Regions from separate parts of the Streptomyces sp. NPDC026589 genome, predicted to be linked through region 1. Evidence: riboswitches for the same ligand, from Rfam matches in the RefSeq annotation. Region 1 holds a riboswitch; the other holds the start of a gene.
What was found. A riboswitch is a leader RNA that binds a small molecule or an ion and turns the genes downstream of it on or off. The one in region 1 is predicted to bind glycine.
Positions count from the first base shown of each region.

Region 2: linked by a shared signal. The riboswitch ahead of gcvP (aminomethyl-transferring glycine dehydrogenase) and the one ahead of gcvT (glycine cleavage system aminomethyltransferase GcvT) in region 1 are both predicted to bind glycine.

Region 1 is NZ_JBEZYG010000006.1:66,440-69,646, forward strand. It holds gene gcvH (glycine cleavage system protein GcvH) at 1-60, opposite strand, end outside; gene gcvT (glycine cleavage system aminomethyltransferase GcvT) at 261-1,376, opposite strand; glycine riboswitch at 1,551-1,648, opposite strand; gene AB0F29_RS12215 (AAA family ATPase) at 1,824-2,516, shown strand; gene AB0F29_RS12220 (enhanced serine sensitivity protein SseB) at 2,587-3,207, shown strand, end outside.
Region 2 is NZ_JBEZYG010000029.1:9,356-12,562, forward strand. It holds gene AB0F29_RS35100 (DNA polymerase IV) at 1-904, shown strand, start outside; gene AB0F29_RS35105 (PRC-barrel domain-containing protein) at 826-1,197, opposite strand; glycine riboswitch at 1,330-1,427, shown strand; gene gcvP (aminomethyl-transferring glycine dehydrogenase) at 1,620-3,207, shown strand, end outside.

The sequences.
Region 1 (3,207 bases):
CTCGAGGGCCGACAGCCACTCGTGCTCCTTGCTGTACCGCAGCTGCTGGGGGTTGCTCATGACCTGAATTCTCCTGTACGCGGGGGAGTGCTGACGAACGGTGGTCTTACGGTGTGAGACGGAGGTACGTCACTTCTGTGACGTCCGCATCTGTGGCGTGTGCTCTGTGGCGTGTGCTCTGTGACGTCTGCGCGCGCGTCGCTTCGGTGACGCCTGCGCGGGGTCGGGAAGGTCCGGTTACCGCCGGTCCTTCCGGAAGATCACTTCTGGCGCTTGTAGAACGGCAGCGCGACGACCTCGTACGGCTCGTGCGTGCCCCGGATGTCCACGCCCACGCCCTCGGTGCCCGGGGCGGCGAAGGCCGCGTCCACGTAGGCCATGGCGATCGGCTTGCCCAGCGTCGGGGACGGGGCTCCGGAGGTGACCTCGCCGATCACCTTGCCGTCGGCCACGACCGGGAAACCGGCGCGCGGGACCCGGCGGCCCTCGGCGATCAGGCCCACCAGCTTGCGCGGCGGGGCGGTCTCGGCGCGCTCGGCGGCGGCGGTCAGGGCCTCGCGCCCGACGAAGTCGCCCTCCTTCTCGAACTTCACGACTCGGCCCAGGCCCGCGTCGAACGGGGTGAGCGCGGTCGTCAGCTCGTGCCCGTACAGCGGCATGCCCGCCTCCAGGCGCAGCGTGTCCCGGCAGGAGAGCCCGCAGGGGATCAGGCCGTGCGGGGAGCCGGCCTCGGTCAGCGCCCGCCACAGCTGCTCGGCGTGCTCGGGCGCGACGAAGAGTTCAAAGCCGTCCTCGCCGGTGTAACCGGTACGGGCGATGAGCGCCGGAACCCCGGCGACCGTGCCCGGCAGGCCCGCGTAGTACTTCAGCCCGTCCAGGTCGGCGTCGGTGACGGCCTTCATGATGGCGGGCGACTCGGGTCCCTGGACCGCGAGCAGCGCGTACGCGTCCCGGTCGTCGCGCACCTCGGCGTCGAAGCCCCCGACGCGGGAGGCCAGCGCGTCCAGCACGATCTGCGCGTTGCCCGCGTTGGCGACCACCATGTATTCCGTCTCGCCCAGGCGGTAGACGATCAGGTCGTCCACGATCCCGCCGTCCTCCTGGACGATCATCGTGTAGCGGGCCCGGCCGTTGCCGACGGTGGCGATGTTGCCCACCAGCGCGTAGCTCAGGAAGGCGGCGGCCTCGGGCCCGGTGACGGTGATCTCGCCCATGTGCGACAGGTCGAAGAGACCGGCCCGGGTGCGTACGGCGTTGTGCTCGTCGCGCTCACTGGCGTACCGCAGGGGCATGTCCCAGCCCGCGAAGTCGGTCATGGTGGCGCCGAGCGAGCGGTGCAGTGCGTCGAGGGCGGTGAGACGGGGGGCAGTGCTCATGGATACGGCTCCAGGGCATGACGACGTCAGGACGAATCCTCCCCATCTGTCATCGGAACCTGAGAGGTTCGCCGATAGCCCCCGACGGGGTATGCCCCTGGAGGGCGCCCCGGATCAGGGGGCTCGGCTTGCACCTTGGGTGGAGCCGCGGAACGGCTCGCTTTTCAGATCTGCCTCATCCACGCGGTACGGGGCCTGAGAGATTCAAGGGAGGATCTTGCTCCTTCGGCGCCCGGCTCACACTGTGGCCGGAACTCTCCCGCGCGGATTCGAACGGCCGGTATGCAGTTGGCGGGGTCATCATCGCATGCATGGCGGGAGAGTGGGGGGTCCGGCCCCCGAGAAGGTGAAGACGGCGACGACAGGCCCTGGGCCGCTTGTGCCGCATTGCCTTTTCTTTACACTTCAGGGGCAGGCGTGGGGGACACGACGGCAGGGGGATGGGCGATGACGTTGCAGCGGTCGGCACCGACCGCGGGGGTCGCGCACGGCGCGATGCCCGCACAGCCCGGCGCTCCCGCGCGGGAGCTGCTGACGGAGGGCGCGCCGGTGGTACGCGACCTGCGCGGGCGCACCGCCTGCGGCCGGTACAGCCTCGACCTCACCGCCGGTGACGTCGTCGTGGTCTCCGGGCTCCCCGGCAGCGGGAAGTCGACCCTCATCCGGCGGGCCGCGCAGGGCCGCGCCATCGACTCCCAGAACACCCGCGACAGCTGGGCCGCCGCCCTGCCCCGCTTACTGCCCTACGCCCTCTACCGCCCCCTGGTCCGTGCCGCGCACTACCTCGGCCTCTGGAAGGCCCTGCGCTCCGGTGAATCCGTCGTCGTGCACGACTGCGGCACCCAGACGTGGGTACGCCGCTGGCTCGCCCGGCACGCCGTGAGCCGGGGCCGCACCCTCCATCTGATCCTGCTCGACGTGACGCCCGAGGTGGCGCGGCAGGGGCAGCGCGAGCGGGGGCGCGGCGTCTCCGGCTATGCCTTCGCCCGCCACCGGCACGCGGTCGCCCGGCTGCTCCGCGATACCGAGCAGGGGCTGCTGCCCGCCGGCTGCACCTCCGCGGTGCTGCTGGACCGCGAGGCCGCGGGAGCGCTCGACCGGATCTCCTTCACGGCCGCCGAGGCCTCCACCGCCCGCTGACCGTTAAGGTGCTGGCCGGAGCAGTGGCCGCCGGGCGCGGCCGAGGCGGTGGAGAGAGGGCACAGAGGCAGTGGACATTCCGGCACCCGCACCGGCACACCCCCAGCAGGGGTGGCCCGCCAACGAGCTCGAAGAGGTGCTGACGGCCTCGCTCGGCGTCCCCGACGCGGGCGGCCGCCTGGTCGAAGTGCTCGGCCGCAGCTCCGTCTGGGTGCCGCTGCCGAATGGCGGCACCCCCGCCAGCGCGGACCTCGACCTGCCGATGATGGAGATCGACGGCGCGGCCTTCGTCCCCGTCTTCAGCTCCGAGGCCCAGTTCCTCAGCTGCGTCGGCGGCCACATGTCCTTCACCGTCGCCCCCGCCCGCGACTTCGCCCGGGGCCTGCCCCCCCAGGTCGGCATCGCCGTGAATCCGGGCGGCGCGGTCGGCATACCGCTTCCGCCGCCCGCCGTCGCCGAGCTCTGCCGGGCCGGCCGCACCGCCCTGGACGGGCCCGCCACCGGCGGCCGGGTCCGGCTGTTCGAGCCGGACTGGCAGCACGACCCGGTCGACTTCCTCACCGCGGTCTCCGAGGAGTTCGAGGCCTCCGGAGTGGTGAGCACCGCACGCCGGGCACTGGCCAGCATCGAGGGCGGCGACCCGGTCCTCTTCGTCGGCGTCGAGTTCGCCACCTGGGACGGCGCGGGGCAG
Region 2 (3,207 bases), on a different contig from region 1:
GCCGGGGGTAGGGCCGGCCACCGGCGACCACCTCAGACGCGCCGGGATGACCACCGTCCACGATCTGGCCGAGGCGGGCGAGGCGGAGCTCGTACGGCTGGTCGGCAAGGCCCACGGCCACGGGCTCTACCGGATGGCGCTGGGGCGCGACGACCGGCCGGTGGTCGCCGAGCGGGACGCCAAGTCCGTATCGGTGGAGGACACCTTCGACGTGGACCTGCACGACCGGGTGCGGGTGCGGGCCGAGGTGGAGCGGCTGGCCGTCCGGTGCGTGGAGCGGCTGCGCGCCGCCGACCGGTCGGGCCGCACGGTGGTGCTGAAGGTGCGCCGCTACGACTTCTCCACCCTGACCCGCTCCGAGACGCTCAGAGGCCCCACGGACGACCCCACAGTGGTCCGTGAGGCGGCGGGGCGGCTGCTGGAGTCCGTCGACACCACGGGGGGCGTACGGCTGCTGGGGGTCGGTGTGACGGGGCTGGCCGACTACACCCAGGAGGACCTGTTCGCCCAGGCCGCCGACGCCCGGGAGCTCGCTCAGCGGGCCCAGGAGGGGCACCGGGCGCCGGTGGAGGGCGACGAGGAGAACGTGGCGGCCGAGCCCGAGCCGGAGGGCGCGGAGCTGCTCGCCGCGCGGCGCTGGCCCGCCGGGCACGACGTGCACCACGAGGAGCACGGGCACGGCTGGGTGCAGGGGAGCGGCGTGGGCCGGGTCACCGTCCGGTTCGAGGAACCGTGGAGCGCACCCGGCCGGGTGCTGACGTTCCGCGTCGACGATCCGCTGCTGCGGCCCGCCGACCCGCTGCCGCTCGTCCGTGAAGCGGCCGACTACTCCTCCTGGCCCGCCAGCCTGCCGAAGTCCCGGTCGGGCGCCGACTCCGCCGGGGGCGGGGAGTCCAGCCCGTAATGGCGGTAGAGCTGCAGTTCCTGCTCGGGCGAGAGATGCCGGCCGACCCCGAAGTCCGGCGCGCCCTTGATCAACGCGCGGTCGAACGGGACGCGCAGCGCGTCCTCGACGAATTCGCTGGGTTCCAGGGGGACGAAGGCGTCCCTGCTGAACAGGCCGGTGCGGACGGCCGCCCATTCGGGCACCCCCGTCGCGTCGTCGAGATAGACCTCATCCACCGTTCCGATCTTGGCGCCCTGGCGATCGAATGCCTTGCGGCCGATCAGGCGGCGCGGATCGATATCGGTCTGCACAGTGCCTCCCACTGGTCGCAGCTGCTCAGGGTGGACGCTGTCGCTCCACCAGCACCACACAAGTGCAGATCCGTGGCGTCGGCCACTCGAGAACTCCGGCGCGGGGGCCGCTGGTAGGCTGACAGTGGCTGCTGACCCCGTGCGGGAGAGTCCTCCGGTGCAGAATCCGGAGGCGCCGAAGGAGCAACTCCTCCCCGGAATCTCTCAGGCCCCCGTACCGCACGGACGAGGTCACTCTGGAAAGCAGGGCGATTCCGTGCGGGCGCAGGCCCAGGCGGACTCGACCCTCACCGACGGTGAAAGTCGGCACGCCCCGGGCGCGCCGGTGAAGCTCTCAGGTTGAGATGACAGAGGGGGAGGCCGTACGGGCACCCGCGCCGTGGTGCCCCTCGCAGGTCGTGACAGACCAGGAGGCCTCCACCATGACCCCCCGTCGCACTTCGCTCTCCCAGCTGGAGCAGGGCATTCCGTTCGAGCAGCGTCACATAGGGCCCGACGCCGGAGCCCAGGCGAAGATGCTCGCCCAGGTCGGCTACGGCTCCCTCGACGAGCTCACCGCCGCCGCGGTGCCCGACGTGATCAAGAGCGCGGAGGCACTGAACCTTCCCTCGGCGCGCACCGAGGCGGAGGTCCTGGCCGAGCTGCGGTCGCTGGCCGACCGCAACGAGGTGCTGGCCCCGATGATCGGCCTCGGCTACTACGGCACCTTCACGCCGCCCGTCATCCTGCGCAACGTCATGGAGAACCCCGCCTGGTACACGGCCTACACGCCGTACCAGCCGGAGATCTCGCAGGGCCGCCTGGAGGCCCTCCTCAACTTCCAGACGATGGTCGCCGAGCTGACCGGGCTGCCCACCTCCGGCGCCTCGCTGCTCGACGAGGGCACCGCGGCCGCCGAGGCGATGGCCCTCGCCCGGCGCGTCGGCAAGGTCAAGAAGGGCGTCTTCCTGGTCGACGCCGACACCCTGCCGCAGACCGTCGCGGTGATCGAGACCCGCGCCGAGCCCACCGGCGTCGAGGTCGTCGTCGCGGACCTGAGCGACGGCATCCCCACCGAGATCGCCGAGCGCGGCGTCTTCGGCGTCCTGCTCCAGTACCCGGGCGCTTCCGGTGCCGTGCGCGCCGTCGAGCCCGTCATCGAGCAGGCCCACGAGCTCGGCGCGATCGTCACCGTCGCCGCCGACCTGCTGGCCCTCACGCTGCTCACCTCGCCCGGGGCGCTCGGCGCCGACATCGCGGTCGGCACGACCCAGCGCTTCGGCGTCCCGATGGGCTTCGGCGGTCCGCACGCCGGCTTCATGGCGGTCCGCGAGAAGTTCGCCCGCTCCCTGCCCGGCCGCCTCGTCGGCGTCTCCGTCGACGCCGACGGCAACAAGGCCTACCGCCTGGCCCTCCAGACCCGCGAGCAGCACATCCGCCGCGAGAAGGCCACCAGCAACATCTGTACCGCGCAGGTCCTGCTCGCCGTCATGGCCGGGATGTACGCGGTCTACCACGGCCCCGACGGGCTGCGGACGATCGCCCGGCGCACCCACCGCTTCGCCGCGATCCTGGCCGACGGCCTGCGGAGTGCCGGTGTCGACGTCGTGCACGGCGCGTTCTTCGACACCCTGACCGTGCGCGTCCCCGGCAGGGCCGCGGCCGTTGTCGCGGACGCCCGGGAGCGCGGGGTCAACCTCCGCCTCGTCGACGCGGACCAGGTCTCCATCGCCTGCGACGAGACCACCACCCGCGCGCAGATCTCCGCCGTCTGGGCCGCCTTCGGCGCCGAGGGCGACATCGAGGCGCTGGACGCGACGGTCGCCGACGCGCTGCCCGAGGGGCTGCTGCGCTCCGACGACATCCTGACCCACCCGGTCTTCCACCAGCACCGCTCCGAGACCGCGATGCTGCGCTACCTCCGTAAGCTCGCCGACCGCGACTACGCGCTGGACCGCGGCATGATCCCGCTCGGCTCCTGCACCATGAAGCTGAACGCGACCGCCGAGATGGAGTCGATCACCTGGCCCG